DNA from 3 places in the Thauera butanivorans genome. Region 1 is predicted to be linked to each of the others. Evidence: predicted binding sites of a transcription regulator. Region 1 holds the regulator's gene; each other region holds the start of a gene.
What was found. The regulator sigma-54, encoded in region 1, starts transcription at its own class of promoters, with help from an activator protein. The targets are predictions, from matches to a motif close to TGGCACGCTTNCTGCTNA.
Positions count from the first base shown of each region.

Region 2: ACNQFN_RS21555 (circularly permuted type 2 ATP-grasp protein) is a predicted target of sigma-54. The motif match lies at 5,239-5,256, and genes of this name have one in related genera.
Region 3: flgG (flagellar basal-body rod protein FlgG) is a predicted target of sigma-54. The motif match lies at 2,522-2,539, and genes of this name have one in related genera.

Region 1 is NZ_CP183038.1:692,678-702,539, forward strand. Features, by position in the region: gene ACNQFN_RS03355 (complex I NDUFA9 subunit family protein) at 1-48, opposite strand, end outside; gene ACNQFN_RS03360 (transglycosylase SLT domain-containing protein) at 90-2,036, opposite strand; gene ACNQFN_RS03365 (5-formyltetrahydrofolate cyclo-ligase) at 2,074-2,700, shown strand; gene ilvA (threonine ammonia-lyase, biosynthetic) at 2,741-4,261, opposite strand; gene hprK (HPr(Ser) kinase/phosphatase) at 4,359-5,306, opposite strand; gene ptsN (PTS IIA-like nitrogen regulatory protein PtsN) at 5,303-5,764, opposite strand; gene hpf (ribosome hibernation-promoting factor, HPF/YfiA family) at 6,009-6,335, opposite strand; gene ACNQFN_RS03390 (RNA polymerase factor sigma-54) at 6,353-7,813, opposite strand; gene lptB (LPS export ABC transporter ATP-binding protein) at 7,820-8,542, opposite strand; gene recX (recombination regulator RecX) at 8,529-8,978, opposite strand; gene recA (recombinase RecA) at 8,999-9,862, opposite strand, start outside.
Region 2 is NZ_CP183038.1:4,450,410-4,460,271, forward strand. Features, by position in the region: gene ACNQFN_RS21525 (cysteine hydrolase) at 1-516, opposite strand, end outside; gene ACNQFN_RS21530 (MarR family winged helix-turn-helix transcriptional regulator) at 719-1,219, opposite strand; gene ACNQFN_RS21535 (hypothetical protein) at 1,236-1,619, opposite strand; tRNA gene ACNQFN_RS21540 (tRNA-Asp) at 1,713-1,789, shown strand; gene ACNQFN_RS21545 (proteasome-type protease) at 1,862-2,674, opposite strand; gene ACNQFN_RS21550 (alpha-E domain-containing protein) at 2,748-3,695, opposite strand; gene ACNQFN_RS21555 (circularly permuted type 2 ATP-grasp protein) at 3,766-5,196, opposite strand; gene ACNQFN_RS21560 (transglutaminase family protein) at 5,345-6,343, opposite strand; gene ACNQFN_RS21565 (circularly permuted type 2 ATP-grasp protein) at 6,324-9,026, opposite strand; gene ACNQFN_RS21570 (DUF2126 domain-containing protein) at 9,034-9,862, opposite strand, start outside.
Region 3 is NZ_CP183038.1:2,995,023-3,004,884, forward strand. Features, by position in the region: gene ACNQFN_RS14490 (flagellar basal body P-ring protein FlgI) at 1-918, opposite strand, end outside; gene ACNQFN_RS14495 (flagellar basal body L-ring protein FlgH) at 931-1,608, opposite strand; gene flgG (flagellar basal-body rod protein FlgG) at 1,619-2,401, opposite strand; gene flgF (flagellar basal-body rod protein FlgF) at 2,583-3,317, opposite strand; gene flgE (flagellar hook protein FlgE) at 3,365-4,684, opposite strand; gene ACNQFN_RS14515 (flagellar hook assembly protein FlgD) at 4,700-5,368, opposite strand; gene flgC (flagellar basal body rod protein FlgC) at 5,407-5,811, opposite strand; gene flgB (flagellar basal body rod protein FlgB) at 5,823-6,239, opposite strand; gene flgA (flagellar basal body P-ring formation chaperone FlgA) at 6,505-7,248, shown strand; gene flgM (flagellar biosynthesis anti-sigma factor FlgM) at 7,346-7,642, shown strand; gene ACNQFN_RS14540 (flagella synthesis protein FlgN) at 7,704-8,189, shown strand; gene ACNQFN_RS14545 (DNA topoisomerase IV subunit B) at 8,294-9,862, shown strand, end outside.

The DNA of each region.
Region 1 (9,862 bases):
ACCGACGAAGCCGGTGCCGCCGATGAGGACGACGCGTTTGATGTTCATGGCAGGGACTCGCTGTTGTTGCTCGATCGGAAAAGCTGTGTTCATTCGCTGGCCGGGCGCGGGCCGATCACGCCCAGCCGTGCTTTCAGCGACTGGGGCCGGTGCTCGAACATCGCGCCGTAGATGACTGCATTGACCATCACCTTCTTGACGTAGTCGCGCGTCTCGTTGAAGGGGATGGTCTCGATGTAGATGGCCGCTTCGAGCGGCTTGTCGTCGCGCCAGCGGCGGGCACGCCCCGGGCCGGCGTTGTAGCCGGCGCTGGCCAGCACCGGATGATCGTCCAGGTCGTTCAGGATCAGGCGCATGTAGCTGGTGCCGAGCAGCACGTTGGTGCTGGGGTCGTTCAACTGGCGGGGATGGTAGCCGCGCAGGCCGATCTTGTTCGCCACCCATTTCCCGGTCGCCGGCATCACCTGCATCAGGCCCTGGGCGCCGGCGCTGGAGCGGGCCGGGACGACGAAGCGGCTTTCCTGGCGCATCAGGCCGTACACCCAGCCCAGGTCGAGCCCCTGCATATGCACCTGCGGCTCGATCAACTCACGATAGGGGGTCAGGAAGCGCAGCGCATAGTTTGCGCGCGGGTTCGACAGTTCGGCGCTGTTGATGGCGCGGTCGTAGAGCTCGTTGCGCAGCGCGAGGTGGGCGGCGGCAAGGCGGAAGGTTTCGTCGCGGCCGCGCAAGGCCCAGGTCCATTCGCGGGTCGCTTCGGTGCGCAGGCCGAGCCGGTACAGCGCGAGGGCGCGGCGCAGCGCGGGATCGTTCTCGGCCTCGTCGAGCGGGGGCACGGCAAGCGAGTCCCCGCTTGCGGGAAGCGCAAAGGGCCGGCCGAGTTCCTCGGCGGCGAGGATGCCGTAGAAATGCGGTTCGGCGGCAATATGGCTGAACAGCGCCTCGGCGTCGCCGGCGCGGCCGGCGGCAGCATGCGCACGTCCGAGCCAGTATGTCCATTCGGGCTGCTGGCGCTCGGATTCCGGCATCGCTTCGATGGCCGTGCGGACGGCGGCCCAGTCTCCGGCCCGCAGCGCGGCGCGCACGCGCCAGGCACGCTGCAGCGGCGTCAGCTCGGCATTGCCCACCGCTCGGTAGAAGGCCATCGCCTCGGGCATCTGGTCGATGGCGGCATGCATGGCGATGACGGCCTGGATGTCGCCGCGCTCCTCGCTGCCAAGGCGGTCCTGCAACTGCAGCAGGCGGGCATGGGCGAGGCGGGCGTCCTGCCAGGCGATGCGTGTCAGTGCGGCGAGGACGAGCTCCCGGCCGGCGCGGGTGACGGCGAAATTGGCCGGCAGGCGGTCGAGCCAGGCGGCGGAAGAGCGCAAGGCCTGTTCGGCATCGGCGGCGGCCGGCGCGATTTCGGCGGGCAGCCAGTTCCAGCTCAGCAGCGCATCGTCGGGTTTGCGCGTGTCGGCCTGGCGGCGCGCACGGCGCCAGAGCGCGTCGTCATCGACCCTGCCGGTGGCATGGGTGGCACGCAGCGCGGTGTCGCAGGCCGCCGGCGCATTGTCCAGCGTGCGCCATTCCAGCGCGACTTCGTCGAGCGCGCGGGTGTCGCCGGTCATCAGGCGGGCGGTCCAGGCCGTGCAGCGCGTTTCGCGGTCGGGATTCAGCAGGCCGGGATAGAGCGCCGTGAAGCGCGTCCAGTCGCCATCCGTCGCCAGCCGGCGCAGCCAGTCGGCACGCAGGCGCTCGGCCAGCACGGTGCCGGCTTCCCGCTGCAGGAAAGCCTCGAGCTCCCGCGCCGGGGGAGGCAGTTCGGGGCGCGCCAGCACATTGACGAAGCGCCAGTAGCGGACGTAGGCATCCAGCACGTGCGGGCTGGACTCGGCGGCGAGCACGTCGAGCGTGTCGCGGTCCCCCTTGCGCACCGCCTCGTGAGCGGCGACGATGCGATCGTCGCCGAAAGCCCGCGGCACCTGGGCCGGCGCCGTCGCCGGCAGCAACATCCCGGCGACGCAGAGCGCAGCCGCCATCAAGCCCGTTTTCATACTTCCCCTGCTCTCCATTGCAAGCAACCATACCACAGTGACGAAGCCTGTTTCCGACCCCGCCGATGACATCGAGAAACGCCGCAGATTCCTGCGGCAGCAGGCAATCCAGGCCCGCGAGGCGCTGGACGAGGCGCAGCGGGCACGGCTCACCGCGCGCCTGTCAGCCCATCTCGGCGGCGTGATCGACGAACTGGCGCCGCGTACGCTGGGTTTCTGCTGGCCTTTCCGTGCCGAACCCGATCTCAGGGACTGGGTCCGGCACTGGCTGGCCGGCGATGCGCTGCGCGTGGCGGCCTTGCCGGTGGTCGTCGCAGCAGGGGCGGCGATGCATTTCCGCCGCTGGACGCCGGGGGCCGGGATGGTGTTCGACCGCCATGGCATCCCGCATCCGGCGACGCCGGAGGAGGTGGCGCCCGAGGTCGTGATCGTGCCGCTGAACGCCTTCGATGCGGCCGGTTACCGCCTGGGTTACGGTGGCGGCTATTTCGACCGCACGCTGGCGGGGATGGACGTGATTGCCATCGGCGCCGGCTTCGAGCTGGGCCGCGTGCCGAGCGTGCTGCCGCAGCCGCACGACCGGCCGATGGACTGGATCGTCACGGAAGCGGGGGCAGTCCGCGCTGGCGCGGTACCCATCGGCACGGCCCGCGCCAGCCGCTGAAACGCGCGCAGCACACCGCCGGAAACCCGGCGGAAGAGCGTCAGGCGGCGAGGAACAGCCGGTAGGCGGGGTTGTCGGTCTCGGCCACGTATTCGTAGCCGAGCCGTTGCAGGAAGTCCTCGAAGGCTTGCGTGTCCTCGGGCGGAACCTGCATGCCGATCAGCACGCGGCCGTAGTCCGAACCGTGGTTGCGGTAGTGGAACAGCGAGATGTTCCAGTCCGAATGCAGCTTGGAGAGGAAATTCATCAGCGCGCCCGGCCGTTCGGGGAAGACGAAGCGGTAGAGCACTTCGTTCTTGGCCTGCGGCGAGCGGCCGCCGACCATGTAGCGGCCGTGGGTCTTGGCCAGTTCGTCGTCGGTCAGGTCGATCGCCGGCAGTTCGTGGCGTTCGAGCATTTCCACCAGGCGGCCGGCTTCGTTGCGGTTGTGCACCGTGACGCCGACGAAGATGTGGGCCTGCTCGGGGTCGGCGTAGCGATAGTTGAACTCGGTGATGTTGCGGTTGCCCAGCAGGCTGATGAACTTGCGGAATGCACCCGGCCGCTCCGGAATCGTCACTGCCAGCACGGCTTCGCGCTGTTCGCCGAGCTCGGCGCGTTCGGCGACGAAGCGCAGGCGGTCGAAGTTCATGTTGGCGCCGGAGGCGACGGCGACCAGGTTCCTGTCGCGCAGCTTGTGGCGCTTGGCGTATTCCTTGGCACCGGCAATGGCGAGCGCGCCCGAGGGTTCGAGGATCGAGCGGGTGTCCTCGAAGACGTCCTTGATCGCGGCGCAGATGGCGTCGTTGTCGACGACGATCATCTCGTCCACGTACTGCTGGCACAGGCGGAAGGTCTCGGCGCCGACCTGCTTGACCGCGGTGCCGTCGGCGAACAGGCCGACCTGTTCCAGTGCCACGCGCTTGCCGGTGGCGAGCGACTGCGTCATCGCGTCGGCGTCGACGGTCTCGACGCCGATGATCTTCGTCTCCGGGCGCACCCGCTTGACGTAGGCCGCCACGCCGGCGAGCAGTCCGCCGCCGCCGACCGCACAGAAGATGGCATGGATGGGCCTGGCATGGGCGCGCAGGATCTCCATGCCGATCGTGCCCTGGCCGGCGATGACGTCCGGGTCGTCGTAGGGATGGACGAAAGTCAGCTTCTCGCTCTTTTCCAGTTCCTGCGCATGGGCGTAGGCGTCGGAATAGGATTCGCCGGCGAGCACGACTTCGCCGCCGCGCGCCTTGACCGCGTCGATCTTGATCTGGGGCGTGGTGCTGGGCATCACGATGACGGCGCGGGTGCCGAGCCGTGCCGCCGACAAGGCGACGCCTTGGGCGTGGTTGCCGGCCGAGGCGCAGATGACGCCGCGCTTCAGGGCCTGCGGCGACAGCCGCGCCATCTTGTTGTAGGCGCCGCGGATCTTGAAGCTGAACACCGGCTGCATGTCCTCGCGCTTGAGATGGATGCGGTTATGCACGCGCGCGGACAGGTTGGCGGCGAGATCGAGCGGCGTCTCGACGGCGACGTCGTAGACGTGGGCGTTGAGAATGCGCTCGAGGTAATCCGTGGGGGTGCTCATCGAAGGCTCGCGGGGCAGCAAAGCCGTCGAGGTTAGCAGCCGATGCGGCACTGCGGCAATAGCACCGCCGATAGGCCGCTTGCCGGCCGGGGCGTGCTTACGCCGCGCCGTCGCCGTCGGCGGCGCTCATCGCCTGCATCTGGCGGTCGATGAATTCCTGCATCGCGTCGATGCCGCGCAACTGCAGGATGGTCGAGCGCACGGCGGCTTCGAGCAGCACCGCGAGGTTGCGGCCCGCGGCGACGGGCAGCACCACGCGCATGACCTTGACGCCGAGGATGTCCTTCACTTCCTGCTGCACCGGCAGCCGGCTCGGGTCGCCGTCGCCGGGCTGGCGGCGTTCGAGATGGCAGACCAGGCGCAGGCGCATCTTCCGGCGGCAGGCGGTCTCGCCGAAGATGGTGCGGATGTTGAGGATGCCGAGGCCGCGGACTTCGATGAAGTCCTGCAGCATCGGCGGACAGCGGCCCTCCAGCACGGTCGGGGCGATGCGCGAGAACTCGACGACGTCGTCGGCGACCAGGCCGTGGCCGCGCGAGATCAACTCGAGCGCGAGCTCGGATTTCCCCGCGCCGGAGTCGCCGGTGATCAGCACGCCGACGCCGAGCACGTCCATGAAGACGCCGTGCAGCGAGATCTTCTCGGCCAGCTCGCGCGACAGGTAGAGCCGCAGCTGGTCGATGACGCTGGCCGAAGGCTGGGGGGTGGTGAAGAGCGCGACGTCGTGCGCTTCGCAGACGCCGCGGATGATGTTCGACACCGCGCAGCCGTCGGCGACGATGATCGCCGGCGGCTGGCTGGACAGGATCTCGTTGAGGTGGTGGGCGACCTTGTCGGTGGTCTGGCGCTGGGCCCAGGCCAGTTCGGCGGCGCCGACGATCTGCAGCCGGGAAGGATGGATCAGGTTCAGGTGGCCGACGAGGTCGGCCGGCCAGATCCGTTCTTCGGCCACCGCCAGCACGGCATCCAGCCGTCCGCTGACATGGCTGAGCTGAAGGAGCTCCCGTTCAGCCTCGAACAGCCGCGCGACGCTGGTCTGCCTCATTCATCGGCGCCCCAGTTCACGAACAGCTTGTGGATGTGCGCGGCGTCGGGTGCGTCCAGCAGGGCCTCGCGGAATTCGCGGTCGCTGAACATCTGCGCCAGTTCGGACAACAGCTGCAGATGGGTCTCGTTGGCCTGTTCGGGCACCAGCAGCACGAACAGCATGCTGACCGGCTTGCCGTCGGGCGAATCGAACTGAACCGGCGCCGCCAGGCGGAGAAAGGCGCCCGCCGCGTCCTTGAGGCCCTTGATGCGGCCGTGGGGAATGGCGATACCCTGGCCGAGGCCGGTGGAGCCGAGCCGTTCGCGGGCGAACAGGCTGTCGAATACGAGGCTCTGGGCGATGCCTTGGTTGTTCTCGAACAGCAGGCCTGCTTGTTCGAAGACGCGCTTCTTGCTGCTGGCGTCCAGATCGACCACCACGTTCGACAGTGGCAGGAGTTGAGATATCAGGCTCATTCGCTATGGAGCTTGCGCAGCGCCGTTACCGCTGGCGCCACGTTGGGCGACGGGGGTTGGACCGGGGTGCGTTGAAGCCGCGTCTTGATAAACGCGCGCATTATAACCACACCCCGGAAGGAAAGCCGCAAGAGACGATCCACCGGTTCGCCTTCGAAGCGATGACCGCGTTGCCCAGCCTTGCCGTGCAATGAGCACCGTCTGCGGCTTCGCGTCTTGTCCTCGCTTCGAATGCAAGCCGGTATCAGGCCTCGGGCGGCGCCTGGTGCTTCAGGGCTTCGTGGTTGTGGTCGGCCATTTTCTGCTTGTACTTCTGGACCTGGCGATCGAGCTTGTCGGCCATCGCGTCGATGGCGGCGTACAGGTCGGTATCCTCGCTTTCGACGAAAATGTCCTTGCCGCGCACGTGCAGCGTGACTTCGGCCTTCTGCTGCAGCTTTTCGACCGAGAGGATCACCGCCACGCTGGTGACGTTGTCGAAGTGGCGGATGACGCGGTCGAGCTTGGCGCCGACGTAGTCGCGAATGGCCGGCGTGACTTCGACGTGGCGCCCGGTGATGTTGAGATTCATGCTAACTCCTGTTGTTGTCAGATCGATTTGCGCAAACTGACCGGCGGGATATTGAGTGATTCGCGGTATTTCGCGATGGTGCGACGTGCGACCACGATACCCTGCTGGCCCAGAACTTCTGCAATTCGTGCGTCGGACAAGGGTTTCTTCCTGTCCTCTGCGTCCACCAGCTGGCGGATCAGTGCGCGGATTGCCGTTGAGGAAGCTGCTCCGCCGGTGTCGGTGGAAACGTGGCTGCCAAAGAAATACTTGAGTTCGAACACGCCACGCGGTGTCGCCATGTACTTCTGCGTGGTGACGCGTGATACGGTGGATTCGTGCAGCTCGAGCTGGTCTGCGATCTCCCGGAGGGTCAGTGGCCTCATCGCCACGTCACCATGATCGAAGAACTGTCTTTGCTGGTCAACGATGGCCTGGGACACGCGCAGGATGGTGTCGAAGCGCTGCTGCACGTTCTTGATCAGCCAGCGTGCCTCCTGGAGCTGGCCGGTGAGTCCGCCGCCCTGTCCCCTGTTCTGCTGCAGCAGGCTGGCGTACAGGCGATTGACGCGCAGGCGCGGCATCGCCTCCTGGTTCAGGCTCACGCTCCAGCGCCCGCGGACCTTGCGCACGACGACGTCGGGCAGCACGTAGCGCGTTTCGGAAGCCGAGTGGCGCAGGCCGGGATGCGGGTCCAGGCTGCAGATCAGGGCGTGCGCGGCGCGCAGTTCGTCGTCGTTGCAGCCGGTCAGCTTCTTCAGGCGGACGAAGTTGCGTTCGGCCAGCAGTTCGAGGTGCCCGTCGACGATCTCGAGCGCCAGCATCTGGATCGAGCTTTCGGGCATCGCGCGCAGCTGCAGCGCCAGGCACTCCTGCGGCGTGCGGGCGCCGATGCCCGCCGGGTCGAGGTTCTGCACGTGGCGCAGCGCGATCGACAGATCGTCGAGGTCGATCTCGAGCTCGGGCGGCAGCAGTTCGAGCAGTTCCTCGAGCGGCTGGTACAGGTAGCCGTCGTCGTCGAGCGCTTCGATGATGAAGCGCACCAGTGCGCGGTCGAGGTCGTTCAGCGGCGACAGCGCGACCTGCTGGTCGAGGTGTTCGCGCAGCGACAGCTCGGCGGCCTGGATTTCCTGGAAGTCGACGTCGTCGTCATCGTCGCGCTTGGCCGAGGTGCCGGTGCCGACGTTCGACCAGTCGATGCCTTCGTCGCCGCCTTCGCGCTCGGCTGTACCGCCGTTGTCGCCGTCGCCGCCCCCGTCGGTGTCGGCTTCGCGCTGCTGTTCACGCTCGCGCTCGGCCGGCGAGGAACTGGTTGAGGGTTCGAGCCTGGGCGGCGGCTCGTCGAATTCCTCGCGCTCCAGCATCGGATTCTCGAGCAGGAAGCGCTCGATCTCCTGGTTCAGCTCGATCGTCGACAACTGCAGCAGCTTGATCGACTGCTGCAGTTGCGGCGTCAGCGTGAGGTGCTGGGAAAGCTTGAGCTGGAGACTGGGTTTCATCCTGGACTAGAGGCGGAAATGCTCGCCGAGGTAGACCTGGCGGACTTTTTCGTTGGCGATGATCTCGCCCGGCTGGCCGCTGGCGAGCACGCGGCCTTCGCTGATGATGTAGGCGCGGTCGCAGATGCCGAGCGTCTCGCGGACGTTGTGGTCGGTGATCAGCACGCCGATGCCGCGTTCCTTGAGGAAGCGGATGATCTTCTGGATGTCGATCACCGCGATCGGATCGACGCCGGCGAAGGGCTCGTCGAGCAGGATCAGGCGCGGGTCGGTGGCCAGCGCGCGCGCGATCTCGCAGCGGCGGCGCTCGCCGCCCGACAGCGAGATGGCGGTGTTGTCGCGCAGATGGCTGATGCCGAGCTCTTCGAGCAGCTCCTGCAGGCGCTCGTCCACCTGGCGGTTCTCGAGCCCCTGAAGCTCCAGCACGGCGCGGATGTTCTCGGCCACGGTGAGCTTGCGGAACACGCTCATTTCCTGCGGCAGGTAGGACAGGCCCAGCCGCGCCCGGGCGTGGATCGGCAGGTGGGTCAGGTCCTTGCCGTCGAGGCCGATCTGGCCGCCGTCGGCGCGCACCAGGCCGACGATCATGTAGAAGCAGGTGGTCTTGCCGGCGCCGTTGGGGCCGAGCAGGCCGACGACCTCGCCCGAGCCGACTTCGAAACCGACGTCATGTACGACGGTGCGTGCCTTGTAGCGCTTTTGCAGGCCAGCGACCTTAAGCAGACTCATCGTGGGGCTCTTTCAGCAGCTTGCGGATCAGGTCGGGTGCGAAGCCGCGGGTTTGCAGGAAGCGCGCCTGCCGCGCCCATTCGCGGGCATCGGCGGGCGGCGTGGTGAAGCGGCTGCGCAGCACGCTGCGCGCACGCTCCGATTCCGATTCTGCACATTCGCTGGCGATTGCCTCGTCGACCAGGTCACGGTCGAGGCCACGCCGCGCCATTTCGCTGCGCAGGCGGCTGGCGCCGAAGCGCGCCGCCTTGCTGCGCACGAAAGCCTGGGCGAAGCGTTCGTCGGACTGCAGGCCGAGCTCGCCCATGCGTTCGATCACCGCCCGGATCTCGTCCTCGTCGCCGTAGGCCGCGAGCTTCTTCGCCAGTTCGGCGCGAGAGTGGTCGCGGCGGGCGAGGTGGCGCAGGGCGCGTTCGCGCAGGCTCGGTTCAGCCATGGCAGCCGCTGGTGTCCCTGTCAGGCCTCGTCCGCCGCGACGGCCGGGGCTGCGCCGCCCGACGGCATTTCGGGCAGGCTGACGGCGGCACGGACCTTGTTCTCGATCTCGCGTGCCAGCGCCGGGTTGTTGCGCAGGAACTCGCGCGAGTTGTCCTTGCCCTGGCCGATCTTGTCGCCGTTGTAGGAATACCATGCGCCGGACTTGTCGACGATCTTGTGCACCACGCCGAGGTCGATGATCTCGCCTTCGCGCGAGATGCCTTCGCCGTACAGGATGTCGAAGTGCGCTTCCTTGAACGGCGGTGAGACCTTGTTCTTGACGACCTTGACGCGGGTCTCGGAGCCGACCACCTCGTCGCCCTTCTTGATCGTGCCGGTGCGGCGGATGTCCATGCGCACCGAGGCGTAGAACTTCAGCGCGTTGCCGCCGGTGGTGGTCTCGGGGCTGCCGAACATGACGCCGATCTTCATGCGGATCTGGTTGATGAAGATCACCAGCGTGTTGGTGCGCTTGATGTTGGCGGTCAGCTTGCGCAGCGCCTGCGACATCAGGCGGGCCTGCAGGCCGGGCAGCTGGTCGCCCATCTCGCCTTCGATTTCGGCCTTGGGCGTCAGCGCGGCGACCGAGTCGACGACGACGATGTCGACGCCGCCCGAGCGCACCAGCATGTCGGCGATCTCGAGCGCCTGTTCGCCGGTGTCGGGCTGCGAGATCAGCAGGTCCTCGATATTGACGCCGAGCTTCTCGGCGTAGCCGACGTCGAGCGCATGCTCGGCGTCGATGAAGGCGGCGGTACCGCCGAGCTTCTGCATCTCGGCGATGACCTGCAGCGTCAGCGTGGTCTTGCCGGAGGATTCAGGACCGTAGATCTCGACCACGCG
Region 2 (9,862 bases), 940 kb from region 1:
ATCGTGTGCGTGGCGCAGCGTCGATTCGACACAGACATGCAGGGCGAAGCCGAGCAGGTACAGATGGTCGATGCCGTTGTTGCGCAGGTAGGGATCCAGGTTGGAGTTGGTGATGACGCTGGCCCCCGAACGGCCCGCGACGACGAACTCTCCACGCCGGGGTGCGAAAGGCTCCGGAAAGCGCACGCGCTCGGCGTCGCGCCAGGTACCGGCAGCAGGTATGGCCCCCTTGAGGCCCGACTTGCCATTGCCCTTGCCGAAAACCAGGTAGCCGGGGTCTTCGGTCAGCATCAGGCCCGCATGCACGATGTTGGCATTCAAGGCCCTGGCACGCGCGATGATTCTTGCGGCATTTGCCACGGCGGTGTCGAACAGGGCCCGGTCCTGCATCATGCGCTTGAGCGGCCCGGTTGCGTCCAGCCATTCGTTCTGGAACTCGATGAACACGAAGGCACTGCGAGCAAGCCCGGACCTGCCGACGGGCGCCGGGGATTCGGTGGAATGAGTTGCGGTCATGCTTGATCTCCTTGGTGAAGGCACAAAGAACGGCCGGGGCGTCGCGGTTCCGCGCATTTCTGCTGATGGCATGTACGTGTTGGCGACAGGTATTCGGTGCGGCACGCATTCGAACACTGAAATACAGCCAGCTACATATTTACCGCAATGATGTGTCCTGTGTCTTGAAAGCTTCCTATCCAGCTGTCCGGATGTCCTGGAACTACTGCGTCACGCCTGCCTGATGCAGCCTGCCCATGAGATGCGTCAGCAGTTGCCGCTCCTCCGCGCTGAAATGGCGCATCAGGTTCGCCACCCACGCGTAATGCGCGGGCAAGGCCTTGCCCAGCAGCGCATCGCCCCGCTCCGCCAACCGCAGCAGCCAGGCGCGGCGGTCGCGCGGATCGGGTTCGCGCTGGCACAAGCGTTCGCCCTCCATGCGGTCGATGATGCGCGTCATGGTCTGCGAAGTGACGCCCACACCCTGCGCCAGCGCGCCCACGCTCAGGCCCGCGGGGTTGCGCTTGAGCAGGATCAGCACGAAGAACTGCGACTGCGACAGACCGCCATTGCGGGCGAGGTTGCTCTCGAAGGCAGACAACATCTCCTTGGTGGCAGAGGCCCAGAGCAGCCAGGTGTGCAGGCCATCGACGTCAGGGTTGCCATAGGCTTCCCCGAAGGCCGCGAGGGTGTCGTAGCTGGGCAAATCCTTGAGTTCGAACATGGAATTCATCCTTGGCTTAAATGTAGCTTACTACATGAATAGGCCAAAGCACGAATCCGATTTCCAGATCCGCTGAATGCCACGGGCGCAGCCCCCGGCGGCAGTCCTCTTCAGGCACAGGCGCCGAGGCCAGTTCCGAACCGGTAGCCGCACGCCACGCGCCAAGGAAACGAAACTGGCCCGGCTCGGGCGCACGGTGCGGGACGGCTGCCAGCGCTTCGCCGCCTGATACCAGCTTGTATTCAATAACCAAAGGATGTCCGGTCGGTGAGCGGGGCTGATCGGACAGTTTCCATGCTTTCGAACGCGGATCGGCATGAGCTGGAAGCCTTGCCGCCAAGTGTTGCCAGCCCTCGGGCATTCGTGGATAATGCGCCGCACTGATGTCGCGGAGCTTCATGAAGCTCCGCCAGATCAAACAGTTACAGATGGGCTCAGGCGTTCTGCCGGCCCTTTCGGTTTCAAGGTCGGGGCTCGAGCGGGCCTCGATTCAGGAGTGGTAGTTCAGTTGGTTAGAATACCGGCCTGTCACGCCGGGGGTCGCGGGTTCGAGCCCCGTCCACTCCGCCATGCTCATCCCGGGAAAGGGCTGCGATCACACGCAGCCCTTTTCTTTTTTCGTCCCACTGCATCCATCCTGCGTCATCCCTTCTTGCCGGCGGCTTCGCATACGGCCGTCTCGCCCATGTCCCGCACACGCGGACGCGGCACGGCTTCCTGCGGCCAGGTCGCCCAGTCGGGATCGGGCAGTTCGGCGAACACCCGGCGCAGATTGGCGCCCCACTGGTTGTGGATCATGTCGAAATAGGGGTTGTCGCCGTCGATGCTGACATGGCGCGTCACCTTCAGGCTGTCGCGCCTGTAGATCAGCAGGTCCAGCGGCAGGCCGACGGACAGGTTCGAGCGGATCGTCGAGTCCATCGAGATCAGCGCGCACTTGGCCGCCTCGTCGAGCGAGGTGCGGCAATTGACCACCCGGTCGACGATCGGCTTGCCGTACTTGGATTCGCCGATCTGGAAGTAGGGCGTGTCGCTGGAAGCCTCGATGAAGTTGCCTGCGGCATAGATGCTGAACAGCCGCGGCGGCTCGTCGGCGATCTGGCCGCAGAGGATGAAGGAGGCGTTGAATTCGACGCCGAACTGCTGCAAGGCCTCGGCATCGCGCTGATGCACGCGGCGAATGGTGTCGCCCACCAGGCGCGCGCATTCGAACATGGTCGGCGCGCTCCACAGGCTCTGCCGGTCCTGCACCGCCGCGTGCTCGCGCAGGATGTTGATGACCGCCTGGGTGATGGCGAGGTTGCCGGCGCTCATCAGCACCAGCACCCGGTCGCCGGCACGCTCGAAGACGGTCATCTTGCGGAAGGTGTTGATATGGTCGACGCCCGCGTTGGTGCGGGAATCGGACAGACAGACGAGTCCTTCGTCGAGGCACATCGCAACGCAATAGGTCATGCGGGCAGTCCTGTCGGGTCATTGTTCGGCGCCGCCGGCCCACGAGCAAACCAGGGGCGCCGCCAGGAAGCGTTCAGGCGGCGACCGGAACGAGAAAGTTGTCGCCGATGCGGTCGCCCAGCCGGTTGATGCGCTCCAGGAAGCGCTCGAGCCAGGGATGCAGGCCGGTGTCGAAGATATCGTCCATGCGGCCGTAGTGCAGCGTGGCGTGAAGCTCGCCGGCCTGGCGCGCGGCTTCGGCCGAGTGCAGGTTGGCGATCTCGCCGAGGATGTCGTTGACCTCGTCGACGCAGGCATGCAGCGAACGCGGCATGGCGTGGTTGAGGATCAGCAATTCGGCGACCTTGTAGGGGGTGATGACGTCGCGGTAGACGTGGCGGTAGGTCTCGAAGGCCGACACCGAGCGCAGCAGCGCGCCCCACTGGTAGTAGTCGGTGGTGCCGGTCGGACTCTCGGTCTGCGGCAACAGGTTGTGGTACTTCACGTCGAGCAGGCGCGCGGTGTTGTCGGCGCGTTCGAGGAAGGTGCCCAGGCGCACGAACTGGAAGGCATCGTCGTGCAGCATGGTGCCGAAGGTGACGCCGCGCAGCAGGTGGGAGCGGAACTTGACCCACTCGAAGAACTCGCCGAGGTCGGTCACCTGCAGCTTTTCCGGGGTCATGTCGCGGATTTCGAGCCAGGTGGCGTTGGTGGTTTCCCACATTTCCGCGGTCAGCGTGCCGCGCACCGCGTGCGCATTCTCGCGCGCCGCGCGCAGGCAGTTCCACACGCTCGACAGGTTGTCGCGGTCGAGCACGACGAACTCGATGACGTCGCGCGCCGTCAGCGGCCGTCCGCTGCGGGCGTAGGCGTCGGTCAGTTCGCTGATGGCGAGGATCGCGCCCCAGCCGTCGTCGCTGCTGCCGTTGTTGCGCGGCAGCAGCGACATCCGGTAAGAAACGTCGAGCATGCGCACGGTGTTCTCCGCACGTTCGGTATAGCGCGCCATCCAGTAGAGGTGATCGGCGGTACGGCTCAGCATGATCGTTCTCCCGGTTTCATCGGATATGGGGTACGGACGGGGACAAGCGGCTGAAGGCAGGTGAGCGGCCTCAGCCGACCACCCAGGTATCCTTGGTGCCGCCGCCCTGCGAGGAATTCACCACCAGCGAGCCGGCCTGCATCGCCACCCGCGTCAGGCCGCCGGGCACCATGCGGATCTCCTTGCCGCCCGACAGCACGAAGGGGCGCAGGTCGATGTGGCGCGGCGCGATGCCGGCATCGACGAAAGTCGGACAGGTCGACAGCGACAGCGTCGGCTGGGCGATGTATTTCTCCGGCGCGGCGATGATGAGCTGGCGGAAATGCTCGATCTCGGCCTTGGTCGCCGCCGGCCCGACCAGCATGCCGTAGCCGCCGGCGCCATGGACTTCCTTCACCACCAGCTCGGGCAGATGGGCGAGCGTGTAGGCGAGGTCCTCCTCGCTACGCAGCATGTAGGTGGGCACGTTGTTGAGGATGGGTTCCTCGCCCAGGTAGAAGCGCACCATCTCCGGCACGTAGGGGTAGATCGACTTGTCGTCGGCGACGCCGGTGCCGACCGCATTGGCCAGCGTCACCCGGCCGGCGCGGTAGGCCGACATCAGGCCGGGCACGCCGAGCATGGAGTCGGCGCGGAACACCTGCGGATCGAGAAAATCGTCGTCGATCCGGCGGTAAATGACGTCCACCCGGCGCGGCCCCTGGGTGGTGCGCATATACACCGTGTCGTCCTTGACGAACAGGTCCTGGCCTTCGACCAGTTCGACCCCCATCTGCTGGGCGAGGAAGCTGTGTTCGAAGTAGGCGCTGTTGTAGGCGCCCGGCGTCAGCAGCACCGCGGTGGGGTCGAGCACGCCCTCGGGCGCGACCGCGCGCAGCGTCTCCAGCAGCAGATCGGGATAGTGCTCCACCGGCTGCACGCGGTAGCGCGAGAACAGGTCGGGGAACAGCCGCATCATCATCTTGCGGTTTTCGATCAGGTAGCTGACGCCCGAGGGCACGCGCAGGTTGTCCTCCAGCACGTAGTACTCGCCCTTGCCGTCGGCGCCCGCCGCGCGCACCAGGTCGATGCCGGCGATCATCGCGTACAGCCCGCCAGGCACGTCCACACCCTTCATCTCGGTGCGGAACTGGGCGTTGTTCAGTACCAGTTCGGACGGCATGCGGCCGGCGCGGAGGATTTCCTGATCGTGATAGACGTCGCTCAGGAAGGCGTTGAGCGCCCTCACCCGCTGGCGCAGGCCGGCTTCGAGTGCCGTCCATTCGTCGCCCGGAATGATGCGCGGCAGCAGGTCGAACGGAATCAGCCGCTCCTTGCCGCCGTCGGCGCCATAGACGTTGAAGGTGATGCCGACGCGATGGAAGGCGACGTCGGCTTCGCCGCGCTTGCGCTCGATGCGTTCGCGCGGCATCCGTTCGAGCCAGTCGGCATAGCTGCGATAATGCGCGCGCACCGAGCCGTCGGCGGCATGCATTTCGTCATAGGGTTTCGCTACGGTCATCTTGATGTCTGCGATCATTGTCGGGCTCCCTTGCGCGCTACCACAGCAGAAAGCGTGCCAAGCGTCCTGACGCGCGCGGAATACCGCACATCGGCGCAATCGGCCGGCACGCCTCCGACTGGTGCGCACCAGCCTGGCATGCGATGCATCATGCTGGTGCATGGCGTTCGCCGGATGCCGGGAGCGGAACCGGCATCACCGTCACCGCGACGTCCACGGCATGGCTGGCACCGCCCAGGATCACGCCGCGCAGCGGGCAGACGTCGCCGTAGTCGCGCCCCCAGGCCAGCGTGACGTGGCCCTGTGCCGGCTGCACGGCGTTGGTGGGATCGAACTCCACCCAGCCGATGCCCGGGCACCACACCGCGACCCAGGCGTGCGAAGCGTCGGCGCCGATCAGCCGCGACTGCCCCGGCGGCGGCTCGGTGAGCAGGTAGCCGGACAGGTAGCGCGCCGCCAGCCCCAGCGCGCGCAAGCAGGCGATCATCAGATGGGAAAAGTCCTGGCACACGCCGTGGCGTTCGGCGAAGACCTCGGCCACCGGCGTGGCGACGCTGGTGGCCGCCGGATCGAAGCGGAATTCGGCATGGATCAGCGAGGACAGCGCCTGCGCCGCTTCCAGCAGCGGCCGGCCGGGCGTGAAGCAGCGCGCGGCATAGGCAGCATAGGTCGCGGTTTCCTCGCCGAGCTGCACGAAGGGCGAGGCGAAGCGGTACTGGCCGGCGTCGCGCGCATCGACCTGCAAGGGCGCGTGGCCCGACAGCGCATCGCGCAGATGGTCGCGCGCGGCTTCCCACGGCAGGCTCTGCGCCGGCTCGGGCCAGTCCTGCGTCTGCACGCCGACGACGCTCACCGCCTGCACGCTCAGCCGTTCGTGCGGCACATACAGGCCGAAGCGCGTCGTCGGGTTGCCGAAGAAGTCCAGGCGCTCGCTGCGCGTGGACGGCTCGGGCGAAATCGCCAGGCGATGCGCGAACAGGCGCTGGCGCGGCATCGCACGCGGGCTCAGATGGGCGATCTGCTGCGACAGCAGCACCGGGCTGGCGTAACGGTAGGTGGTGTCGTGGGTGATCTCGTAGCACTGCTCCGACGGCCCGGCAGCGGCCGGCGCGGAAGCGGAAGGCTTTTCAGCGCGAGGCGGTTGCATGGCTGCGCGCATCCAGATGGGTGAAATAGCGGTGGGAAATGCCGTCGGCCAGCGCATTGCCGGCGTCCCAGATGCGCCGCAGCAGCAGAGCAATGGTTTCCCGCGCCTCCGCCACGACTGGCTTGCGGGGATCGAGCGCCAGCCAGTCGAAGCAGTCGCTGTCGCGCTCGGCATCCAGTTCGGCCAGCAGCGCCTGCAAGGGCTCGCCGAGCAAGCTGCCGTCCGGCAGGCGGGCGACGTGCTCGATCAGCGACTCGATCTGGTAGCGCAGCGCGCGCGGATTGTCGGGGTCGAACATCACCAGTTCGGCGACCGGCCGTGGCGCAAGTCCGCGCGCGTTGCGGCTGCGATAGCGGATCTCGCCGTCGGTGACGGCCAGCAGCGCCTCCAGCGCGCCCTGCTCCGGCACCGTCAGCAGCGCTGCCAGCGCCGAAGTCAGGAACTGCAGACGCTCGATGCGGCGGCCGATGGACAGGAAGCGCCAGCCGGCATCGCGCGGCATGCTCTCGATGACGAAGCCCGACAGCGTCACCAGCGACAGCAGCGACTCGTCCAGGCGATGCATCGCTTCGCTCAGGCCTGGCGCGGCCGGCGCAGGCGTGGCGAATTCGGCCAGGCGCTTGTAGATGCGCCAGCTGTCCGGCGACAGCCGGTCGCGCAACTGGGCCGCCAAACGCAGCGCGCCACGCAGGCTGGTCACCACGCTGCCGCTCTGGCGCTCGTCGAACAATGCGCCCGCCAGCCGCTCGATGCCGCACTCCGCAGCAAGAGGGCCATCTTCGGGCGGCGGCACAGCGCCATCCTGCGCCGCCGCCTCTCCCCTGGCGGCCCTCTCCCGGGCGGCCCCTTCCTGGGCAGCCTCTTCGCCGGCGGACAGCCGCAGGCCGCAACACTCGCACAGGCTGGCCAGCGCGACCAGCGTCGGCGTCGCCCATGGCCCGGCGTCATCGTCGCGCGCCTTCGCCACGGGGCGATGATCGAACTCCACCAGGCCGCCGAGCCGCCTCAGGGTTTCCCGCCCCAGGCGTGCCGAACCGTCGGCACGCTCGCTGTAGCGGCCGAGCCAGAAGAAGTTCTCGGCGACCCGGCTCGCCAGGCCGGGCAGCGGCATGTCGAGCTCGCGCGGCGCGAGCTGGCCGGGGATGACTGGCATGGCGGACACCGGCCGGCGCACCGTCGATGCGGCGCCGCCCAGCACCCAGGCATCCTTGCTGCCGCCGCCGTGCTGCATCGACACCACGCGCATGTCGGTTTCAGGGGCGACGCGCACCAGGCCGCCCGGCATCACGCGGAAGCCGTCGGCCGAGGCGGCGACGAACACCCGCAGGCCGATGTTGCGCGCCACCAGCCCGCCGGCGGCCTCCTTCTCGTCGGCCAGCACCGGCGCCTGCGAGATATTCACCATTTCCTGCGCGACAAAGTCGAAAGGCCGCTCGGCGATGTGCCCGGCCAGCGCCGCCAGCTCCGCCGGCGGCAGGTCGCGGCAGAACACCGGCCCGCCGCGCATCGCCGGGTAGGCCGGCTTGACCACCAGTTCGTCCAGTCGCGACAGCGCATGGGCACAGGCCGCGGCCTCGCCGCACCACCAGGTCGCCACCGACGGCATCTTCAGCTTCTGCCCGAGCAGGTGCTCGGCCAACCGCGGCAGATAACCGAGCAGCGCGCCGGTTTCGAGAATGCCGCTGCCGAGCGCGTTCGCCACCGTCACGCCGCCGGCACGCACCGCCGCCACCAGCCCGGCCACGCCGAGCGCCGAGTCGTCGCGCAGTTCCAGCGGGTCGCACCAGATGTCGTCCACCCGGCGCAGGATCACATGCACCCGGCGCAGGCCGTCCAGCGTGCGCAGGAAGACCTGTTCGTCGCGCACCGTCAGGTCCTGGCCTTCGACCAGCGGAAAACCCATCTCGCGGGAGAGGAAGGCGTGCTCGAAGTAAGTCTCGTTGTACGGTCCGGGCGTCAGCACCACGATCAGCGGCGCCTCGTCTTCTCCCGCCCCCTGGGGTGCCAGCGCGGCGAGGCTGTCGCGGAAGTCCTCGAAGAAGGGCGCCAGCGGCTGCGCGCCGGCCGCGCGATAAAGCTCCGGCAAGGCGCGCGCCACCACGCCGCGGTTCTCCAGCGCATAGCCGGCACCGGATGGCGCCTGGGTGCGGTCGGCCACCACCCACCAGCGGCCGTCGGGCGAGCGCGCCAGATCCACCGCATACAGGTGCAGGAACAGGTCGCGCGGCTGCTTGGCGCCCACCAGCGGCCGCAGGAAGCCGCTGTGGCCGTAGATCAGCGCGGGCGGGATCAGGCCCTGCTGCAGCAGGCTCTGCTCGCCGTAGAGGTCGGCGAGGATCAGGTTGAACAGCGTGGCGCGCTGGATGACCGCGGCCTCGATCTGCGCCCATTCCGCCGCCGGCAGGATGTAGGGCAGCAGGTCGAGCTCCCACGGCCGCTCGAAGCCGCGCGGGTCGGCATACACGTTGTAAGTGATGCCGTTCTCGTGCACCAGGCGGCGCAGCGCCGTCCGCCGCGCTTCGGTCTCGGCCGGCGGCATCGCCGCCAGCCGGTGGAAGAAATCGCGCCAGTGCGGCCGCAGCACCACCACGCTGCCGATGCGCTGGCACAGTTCGTCGTAGCGGTCCGGCCGCGCAGCGTAATGGGCGAGCAGTTCGGGCGGGCTCTGCGGCTGAAGCTGCATGGCGTCCTCAGGCCTGGCGGCGCAGGTCGAGTGTGAAAGGGAAGTCGGCGTTGCGCAGCGCCGACGCAGGCACGATGCGGCCAGGCGTGTGGCTGGTGGTGGTGAAACGCGCCAGGCGCCGGCCTTCGGCCTCGTAGGGATTGACCGGGTAGACCTCGTAGTTGCGCCCGCCCGGATGGGCGACGTGATACATGCAGCCGCCCATCGAACGCTGCATCCAGCCATCGACCAGGTCGAACGCCAGCGGCGCATGCACGCCGATGGTCGGATGCAGGCAGGACGGCGGCTGCCAGGCGCGGTAGCGCACGCCGGCGACGAACTCGCCGACGATGCCGGTGGGCTGCAGCGGTATCGCGCGGCCGTTGCAGGTGAGCACGTGGCGGTCGTCGTTGAGACCGCTGACCTTGACCTGCAGGCGCTCCACCGAGGAATCGACGTAGCGCACCGTACCGCCGGCCGAGCCTTCCTCGCCCATCACGTTCCAGGGTTCGAGCGCCATGCGCAATTCGACCTGCACGCCGCGCGCGGCGAACTCGCCGTATTTCGGGAAGCGGAACTCGAAATGCGGCGCGAACCAGCCGAACTCCATCGGGTAGCCAAACTCGCGCAACTCGTCGATGACGTCGCGGAAGTCCTCCGCCACCCAGTGCGGCAGCAGGAAGCGGTCGTGCAGCTCGGTGCCCCAGCGCCGCAGGCGGTCCGGCGCGTAGGGCTGCTGCCAGAAGCGGGCGATCAGCGCGCGCAGCAGCAGTTGCTGCGCCAGGCTCATGCGCGCATGCGGCGGCATCTCGAAGGCGCGCAGTTCCAGCAGGCCGAGGCGGCCGGTGGGGCCGTCC
Region 3 (9,862 bases), 2.3 Mb from region 1:
GAACGGCGCCGGCTGGCTGACTTCGGTCTGGCTGTCGACGGTGACGGTGAGGTTGCCGTGCGACACCGCCACGTTCTGCAGCGTCACGCGCTGGTTCATGACCACCGAGCCGGTGCGCGAATTGACGATGACCTTGGCGATCTGCTCGCCCGGTGCCACCCTCAGGTTCTCGATCCGGCCGAGGAAGGCCACGCGGCGCGACACGTCCTGCGGCGCCATGACCTGGATGCTGCGGCCGTCCAGCGCATAGGCCGAGCCCGGCGCAATCGCGTTGATGGCATCGACCACCTTGCCGGCGGTGTGGAAATCGGCTTCATTGAGCTCGACCATGACGAAGTCGCCCTGCCCGACCGACGCGGCCACGCCGCGCTCCACCGTGGCGCCGCCGGGAATCCGCCCTGCCGCCAAATGGTTGATGGTCTGCGCCGCGCCGCCCGCCGCGCCGCCCGCGCCGCCGACGGCGAGGTTGCCCTGGGCCACCGCATACACCTGGCCGTCCGCGCCTTTCAGCGGCGTCATCACCAGCGTGCCGCCGCGCAGACTCTTGGCGTTGCCGATCGAGGACACGGTGACGTCGATCGCCTGGCCGGGCCGGGCGAAGGCCGGCAGGCTGGCCGTCACCATCACCGCGGCGACGTTCTTCAACTGCATGTTGGTGCCCTGCGGCACGGTGACGCCCATGTTGCCCAGCATGTTGACGATGCTCTGCTTGGTGAAGGGCGTCTGCGTGGTCTGGTCGCCGCTGCCGTCGAGGCCGACCACCAGGCCATAGCCGACGAGCTGGTTCTCGCGCACGCCGGCGATGGTGGCCAGGTCCTTGATGCGCTCGGGCGCGGCTTCGGCCGCCGACACGAAGAAGATGCCGGCCGCCACGGCCACCACCAGCGCGCGCGTCAGCAGGGATCGGAAGGCGTTCATGTCTGGCCCCGTTCAGAAAGGCAGGATGGCGAGGAAGAAGCGCTGCAGCCAGCCCATGGTGTTGGACTGGTCGATGACGCCGGTGCCGCGGTATTCGATGCGCGCATCGGCGACCTGGATCGACTGCACCGTATTGGTCGACGTGACGGTGTTGGGGTCGACCACGCCCGAGAAGCGGATGAATTCGTTGCCCTGGTTGATCGCCAGCATCTTCTCGCCCGACACCAGCAGGTTGCCGTTGGCGTAGACGTCGATGACCGTGACCGTGATCGTGCCGTTGAAGGCGTTGTTGGCGCGGGCGCTGCCGGCGCCGTTGAAGCCGGAATCGACCCCGGCCTCGACGTTCAGCCCATTGAGCCCGCCCAGCGGCAGGCGCGAGGAGGCGGTGATGCCGCCCGTCATTTCGGAGCTGCGCGTTGCGCTGGTGTTGGCGCTCTTGGTCGCGGTGTTGCGCTCGACCAGGTTGATCGTGATGATGTCGCCGACATGGCGCGCGCGCCTGTCCTCGAACAGCGGGCGCGCCAGCGCCGCCTGGTAGATGGCGCCGTTCGCGGCGGGTGCCGGAGCCTGGCCGTCCGGGCGCACGCTCATCGGCTGATGCACGGCGGTCGGCGGCACGGTTTCGATGGCGGCGCAGCCCGACAGCAGCGCCAGCGCGGCGGCAAGCCAGAATGCGGACAGCGGTTTCATGGCGATGCGCTCACAGCTGGGTGAGCCGGCCCAGCATCTGGTCGGACGTGGAGATGGCGCGCGAATTCAGCTCGTAGGCGCGCTGCGTGACGATCATGCTGACGAGTTCCTCGGCGACGTTGACGTTCGAGTTCTCGACGTAGCCCTGGTTGATGACGCCCGCGCCATTGGTGCCCGGCTCGGTCGGCGTGGCCTCGCCGCTCGACGCCGTCTCGTAGAACAGGTTCTCGCCCATGCTCTGCAGGCCGCCCGGGTTGATGAAGGTCGCCACCTGGATCTGGCCGACCGGCTGCATCTCGACCTGGTTGGGCAGCTTGACCGTGACCGTGCCGTCCTTGCCGATGGAGATCTGCGTGGCGTCGGCCGGAATCTGGATGGCGTCGAGCAGCGGATAGCCGCTGGCGGTGATGACGTTGCCCTGGTTGTCGAGCTGCAGCGCGCCGTCGCGGGTGTAGGCGGTGGTGCCGTCGGGCATCGCGATCTGCAGGAAGCCGTTGCCCTGGATCGCCAGGTCCAGCGAGCCGCCAGTCTGCTGCGGGCTGCCCTGGGTGAAGATGCGCTCGGTGGCCACCGGACGCACGCCGGTGCCGATCTGCAGGCCGCTGGAGACCTGGGTCTGCTGCGTGGTCTGCGCGCCCGGCTGGCGCATCGTCTGGTACAGCAAGTCCTCGAACACCGCGCGCTGGCGCTTGTAGCCGTTGGTCGACACGTTGGCCAGATTGTTGGAGATCACGTCCAGCGAAGTCTGCTGGGCATCGAGCCCGGTGCGGGCGGTCCACAGGGAGCGGATCATGATGAAGTCCTCTGTTCTGCATTGCCGTGCCGGCAGGCTTTGCCGGCACGCGGCGGCGATTGCCGTTTGTGCATGGGATCAGTCTAGGCCTTTGCCGGCCCCGGCCATCCCGCGATAAACAACGCAAAAACCGTGCTAATTCCGTACGAAGCGCAGCTGCCGCGGAGCAGCGCCCGCCATCTCAACGCGCCCCCAGCACCTGCGCCGCAGCGCGGTCGTTGGCTTCGGCGGTCTGCAGCATGCGCACCTGCATCTCGAACTGGCGGGCGAGCGAGATCATCTGCACCATCTGGTCGGCGACATTGACGTTGCTGCCTTCCAGGTAGCCGCCGGCGACCTGCACGTTCTCGTCCGCCGGCGCGGGCGCGCCGCCGGCGAGCCGGAACAGGCCGTCGTCGCCGCGCACCAGCTCGGCCTCGGGCGGATTCACCAGCTTGAGCTGGGCGACGACATTGACGATGTTGCCGTTCGGATCGATCGACGACACCGAGCCGTCGCGGCCGATGACGATCTCGGTGTCGGGCGGCAGCGCGATCGGCCCGCCGTCGCCGATCACCGGCAGGCCCTCGCGGGTCTGCAGGATGCCGGCCGGGCTCAGCGCCAGGCTGCCGTTGCGGGTGTAGGCCTCGCTGCCGTCGGGCAGCCGCACGGCCAGCCAGCCCTTGCCCTCCACCGCCACGTCGTAGGGCCGCCCGGTGTATTGGATCGGCCCCGGGGTGAAGTCGTTGGCGATGCTGGCATCGACCGCGAACGAGCGGCTGCGGAAGGCCTCGGTCTGGATTTCCACCCCGCGCAGCTTGTGCATCTGCGCACGAAAGCCGGTGGACGAGGCGTTGGCGATGTTGTTCGACACCGCCGCCTGCTGGTTCATCGTGCCGGTGGCGCCGGTCATCGCGGTGTAGATCACCCGATCCATGTTCTGTTCTCCCTATCCTGCAAACCCGGAACGGCGCCCTGCCCTCATCAGCGCAGGTTGACCAGCGTCTGCAGGATCTGGTCCTGCGTGCGGATCGACTGGGCGTTGGCCTGGTAGTTGCGCTGCTGGATGATCATCTGCACCAGTTCCTGGGTGAGGTCGACGTTGGATTCCTCGACCTGGCCGGCGGAGATGACGCCGTTCATGCCGTTGCCCGGCGTGCCGCGCGCGAAACCGCCGGACTCGGGCGTCTCGACCCAGTAGTTGTTGCCGATGGGCGACAAGCCGTTGTTGTTGCGCACGGTGGTCAGGTTGACGATGCCGATGTCCTTGGAAACGCCGTTGGTGTAGCGCGCCTGGATGACGCCGTTGCGGCTGATCGCCAGACCGGCGATCTCGCCCGGCGCAGCGCCGTTCTGCACCAATTCACGCGGCTTGGATTCGCCGCCGAACTGCGTGATCGAGTTCATCGCCAGCGTGGCCTCGCTCGGGTTGACCGCGTCCGTGCCGAGCAGGGCGCTGAACACCGAGCCATTGGTCGGCGGCGTGACGGCCGCCGTCGCATGCGGCGTGACCTCGGCGACCCGGCCCAGGCCGTCGAAGCCGAGCGTGGAGTTGTGGGTAAGCGTGCCCGGATCGTTGTCGACGACGGTGTAGACATCCCACTCGCTGTAGCTGGGCGGCGCCGTCGTGGTATCGACGACGTCGGTGCGCCGGGCGAAATAGAAGGACAAGGTGTGTTCCTTGCCCAGGGTGTCGAAGATCTTTATTCCAGTGGAATAGGTATAGGTCAGGGGGTCGCTCGGATCGAGCGGCATCGCGGCACCGTCGATCGTTTCCGCATCCGCGCTCAGGTTCAGGTTCAGGCTCATTTCCGTCGTCTGCACGGCGCCGATGCCCGACGCAGGCACGATCAGCGGACGGAAGCTATCCACCGAGGAAGTCGCCGGCGCCGCGACGTCGCCCGACACCGGATCGACCGTCTGGTAGCCCATCAGCCTGTCGCCCAGCGCGGTGATGATGTAGCCCTGCTTGTTGATGTCGAACTGGCCGTTGCGGGTCAGCGCGTAGCCGCCGTTCTGCAGTTCGATCTCGAAGAAGCCGTTGCCGTTGATCGCCATGTCCAGCGGGTTGCTGGTGGTGGTGACGTTGCCCTGGGTGAAGGCCTGGCGCACCGCCTGCACCGCGCTGCCGATGCCGATCTGGATTTTCGACACCGCGCCGGTCAGCGACGAGGCATAGGCGTCCGCGAATACCGTGCCGGAATTCTTGAAGCCCACGGTGCTGGCGTTGGCGACGTTGTTGGAAATGACGTCGAGCGCCTTGGAGGAAGAACTCAGGCCGCTGAGGCCTTGCTGGAATGCCATGATCGCTGCTCCGGATCAAAGAATCTGCTTGATGTCGTCGAGCTTGAACAGACCGAGGTCGCCGACCTGCAGGTCGGCGCCCCTGGGACCGCGCACGACGCTGGTCACGGGCCCGAACTGCAGCGTGCGCCCCTGCACCTTCTCGTCGCCGAGAGTCGCGGACAACGACAGGGTGTAGACGCCGTCGGCGGCGCGCGAGCCGTCTTCCGCGGTGCCGTCCCAGATGAAGTTGTGGCTGCCGGCCTCGATGCTGTCGAACACCATCTGCTTGACCGGCAGGCCCGAGCTGTCGGTCACCGTCAGCGTCACGCGGTCGGCCGGCCCGTCGATCTCGAAACCGCCGATGCCGCCCGCTTCGGTCAGCACCATCTGCTGGCCTTCCACCAGCACGCCGCGCCCGATCAGGGCCGCAGCGTTGATGCCCTCGTTCGAGGCCTGCGAATCGAAGAAGGACTGGACCATCTTGTTGAGCCGCTCGATGCCATCGACCGTGCTCATCTGCGCGAGCTGGGAAGTCAGCTCGGCGTTTTCCATCGGGTTCATCGGGTCCTGGTTGCGAAGCTGGGTGGTCAGCAGCTTGAGGAAACGCCCCTGCATGTCCTCTTCCGCCTTCTGCACGGGTTCGCTGCGTGCCAGCTTGGACAGCACGTTTTCCGTTGTCACATCGTTCGAGACGGTGCTCATGAATCTCTCCTGCTACGGCATCATTTGCCGGACAGCGCTCACTGTCCGATCTGCAAGGTACGCTGTAGCAATGTCCGTGCCGTGTTCATGATCTCGGCGTTGTTCTGGTAGGAGCGCGAGGCCGAGATCATGTTCACCATCTCCTCGGCCACGTTCACATTGGGCATTTCGACATAGCCGTCGGCATTGGCCGCCGGGTTGTTCGGCTCGTACACCATCCGCATCGGCGCGGCGCTGTCGACGATCTGCGTCACTTGCACGCCGACCGCCGCCGGCCCGGCCATCTGCCGGGCGGCAAAGACGACCTGCTTGGCGCGGTAAGGCTCGCCGGTCTCGGTGGTGACGCTGTCGGCGTTGGCGAGGTTGGAGGCGGTGGTGTTGAGCCGCAGCGACTGCGCGTTGAGCGCCGAGCCGGCGATCTGGAAGACGTTGAGCATGCTCATGATGGAATTCCTTACTGGCCGGTGAGCGCGGTGTTCATCGAGCGCAGCATGCCGTTGATGAAGGTCAGGCTCGCCTCGTAGCGCAGCGCGTTCTCGGCGAAGGCCGCACGCTCGACGTCCATGTTGACGGTGTTGCCGTCGACCGCGGACTGCAGCTCGGTGCGGTATCTGGAGAAGGCATCGGCCCCGAGCGCCGCGCCGCCGGCGATATGGCCCTGGTGCGTGATGTCGAGCGCGACGCCGCCCAGGCCGCCCCCTGGCGCCTTGCCCAGCGCATTGTCGAGCGCGGCACGGAAATCGATGTCGCGCGCCTTGTAGTGCGGCGTGTCGGCGTTGGCGATGTTCGACGCCAGCAATTCCTGGCGGTGGGCCTGGAGATTGAGCGCCGCCTGATGGAAGCGCATCTGGTTGTCCAGCAGGGTTTTCATCGCCTTACCTCTCGAATGCGGCCGGCACGTTCCCCGGCGGGGACGCGACGGATCACGGGCCAGCATGATTGCCCAAAGAACAGGCAGCTTTCATGCCAGCGATGGTAAGCCCCGCCCCGCAGCCGCCCTCGCCCGATAAGGCGGCGGAAAACCGCCCAAATCTGCCGCTTGCCGGCCCCGCCGGCAAAACCTGCCGCGGGCACTTGCCGCCCGCTGCCCCTTCCGCCAGCTTGCCTCCACGCCGGAGGCATGCTGCAATCCGCCCATGAATCGCCTGCTCCCCGGCCCGGCCGCTCTCCGCACCATCAGCCCGTCCCGTTTCCTTCGCGCAGGCCTGCTGTCACTGGCCCTGCTTGCGTCCTTCAGCCCTTCCCCCGCCGCCGCCCGACAGCCGCCCGAGGCCGTCGAGGCAGCGGTACGCAGCCTGCTGGAACGGGAAACCCTGGGCCAGCCCGGCGAAGTCCGGATCAACGTGCGCGCCTTCGATCCGGCCAACCAGTTGCCGCCCTGCGCGGCGCTCGAAGCTTTTCTCCAGCCCGGCACCCGCGCCTGGGGACAGATCACCGTCGGCGTCCGCTGCGACGCCCCCACGGCATGGACGGCATGGGCACAGGCCACGGTGCAGGTCTTCGGCCCCTATCTCGTCACCACCCGCGCGTTGCGCTCGGCCGAGGTGATCGGCGAAGCCGACGTCGAAGTCCGCGAAGGCGAGCTCAGCGCCCTGCCCGACAACGTGCTGTCCGCGCCCGAGCAGGCCGTCGGCCACGTCACCCGCTTCGCGCAGGCGGCGGGCGCGCCGCTGCGGGCGGGCAGCCTGCGCCAGGCGGATGCCGTGCGCCGCGGGCAGACAGTGCTGGTGACGACGCGCGGCCCCGGCTTCACGGTGTCGGGCGAAGGCCAGGCCCTGAACGGCGCCGCAGCCGGCGAACGTATCCGCATCCGTCTCGGCAACGGCCAGATCGTGCAAGGCCTGGTGCGGCCGGATGGCACGGTCGATGTCGACTTCTAGATCACAAGCGCTTGTGGCAAGGCGTGAAATAAATCACTAAAGTTTCACGAAACGCGGCCGTCTACCCATTCGTGTCGATGCGTTTCCGGAGAACAACATGAAAATCGAGAGCACGGGCAAGGCCTATGTCCCGTCGCAGGTGCAGGATGCCCGCACGCCTGCGCAGCGCAGCAATGCCCCGGCCCAGTCCGGCGGCGACAGCGTGCAGCTTTCCCCGCTGGCCACGCTGATGAAGAAGGCGGAAAGCGCGATTTCCGAATCGCCCGAAATCGATCAGAAGCGCGTGGATGAAATCCGCCAGGCAATCTCGGAAGGCCGCTTCAAGATCGACGCCAACCGCATCGCCGACGGCCTGATCGCCAGCGTCCGGGACATGCTCGAGTCGCGCGGTTGAACCATCGGACGGCAACGGCGGTAAGATTCGGCTCCGCATGCACCGACCCGCGCAGGACACGATGAACCAGCCCGCCCCCCCCACCGCCGACCAGCAGCGCCTCGCCCTGCTGATCGAGGCCGAATCGATGCAGCTCGGCGAATTCCTCGCCATCCTCGACCGCGAGGAAGGCCTGCTCGTGCAGGGCAATACCGACGCACTGATAAACATCGCCAACGAGAAGAACGAGCGCTACCGCCAGCTCCAGCACCTGCACGACGAACGCACGCGGCTGCTGGTGCGCATGGGCCATGGCGTCTCCGACGCCGCCATCCGCAAGGTCTGCGCAAATCTGCCGCGCGTGCTCGCACGCTGGGACGAAGTCATCGCCCGGGCGCGCCAGGCGCGCGATCGCAACGCGCTGAACGGCCAGCTCATCCTCGAACGTATGTCCGGCAACCAGGCCGCGCTGACGGTGCTGCTGTCCGCCGCCAACCATCCGCAACTGTACGATGCCGACGGCCTCGCCAAGCCCACCGGCGGCGGCCGCATCCTCGGCAGCGCCTGATATCTCGCGCCCGCGACCGTGCGCCGGCTCCCGCGCCTGAACATTCATCCAGTATCCGGCTCTGCTATCCTTGCGCCCTTCGTGAAACCGGACGGGCCCGCAGCATGGCTGGCAAGCAAGACACTCCCAAGCAATACGACGAATCCTCCTTCCGCGTCCTGAAGGGACTGGAGCCGGTGCGCGAGCGCCCCGGCATGTACACCCGCACCGACAGCCCGGCGCACATCATCCAGGAAGTCATCGACAACGCCGCCGACGAGGCGCTGGCCGGCTTCGCGAAGAAGATCCACGTCAGCCTGCACCTGGACGGCTCGGTCACCGTTGCCGACGACGGCCGCGGCATCCCGGTCGGCCTGCACCCGGAGGAAGGCGTGCCGGTGGTGGTGCTGGCCTATACCCGGCTGCACGCCGGCGGCAAGTTCGACAAGCGCGAAGGCAACTCGGCCTATGCCTTCTCGGGCGGCCTGCACGGCGTCGGCGTGTCGGTCACCAATGCGCTGTCGACCCGCATCGAAGTCGAGATCAGACGCGACGGCAAGATCCACCGCATCGACTTCGCCAACGGCGGCGAGGACATCGGCGCCGTCCGCATCGAAGGCGACTGCGGCCGCCAGAGCGGCACCCGCGTGCGCGTGTGGCCGGACGCGAAATACTTCGAATCGCCGCGCGTGCCGATGCACGAACTCGAACGCCTGCTGCGCTCCAAGGCCGTGCTGCTGTCCGGCGTGTCGGTGCGGCTCGACGTCGAGCAGGCCGGCGGCGGCATGCAGAGCAAGACCTGGACTTATCCCGAAGGCCTGGCCGGCTACCTGAAGGAACTTGCCGGCGACATCGACGCGGTCGCGCCGATCTTCACCGCCGAGAAATACGCCGGCAAGGACGACAGCAGCTTCGCCCCCGGCGAAGGCGCGGCCTGGGCGCTGGCCTGGTTCGAATCCGCGGTGCCGAGCGAGTCCTACGTCAACCTGATCCCGACCGTCAATGGCGGCACCCACGAGTCCGGCCTGCGCGCCGGCGTGTTCGAGGCGATGAAGTCCTTCATCGACCACCACACCCTGCTGCCGCGCGGCGTCAAGCTACAGCAGGAAGACGTGTGCGGGCGCATGAGCTTCGTGCTGTCGGCCCGCCTGCTCGACCCGCAGTTCCAGGGCCAGGTGAAGGAAAAGCTCAACTCGCGCGAGGCGGTCAAGCTCGTCTCCAGCCAGTTGCGCGACCCCTTCGAGATCTGGCTCAACAACCACGTCGACGCCGGCAAGGCCATCGCCGAACTGTCGATCAAGCAGGCCCTGGCGCGGCAGAAGAGCGCGCAGAAAGTCGAGAAGAAGAAAACTTCGGGCGTCGCCGTGCTGCCGGGCAAGCTGTCGGACTGCGAATCCGAGGACATCGCCGACAACGAGCTCTTCCTGGTCGAAGGCGACTCCGCCGGCGGCTCAGCCAAGATGGCGCGCAACAAGGAGACCCAGGCCATCCTGCCGCTGCGTGGCAAGGTGCAGAACGCGTGGGAAATCGACCCCGACCGCCTGTTCGCCAATGCCGAGATCCACGACATCGCCGTCGCCCTGGGTGTGGACGCGCACAAGGCCGACAGCGAGGTCGACCTTTCGGGCCTGCGCTACGGCAAGGTCGTCATCATGTCCGACGCCGACGTCGACGGCGCCCACATCCAGACCCTG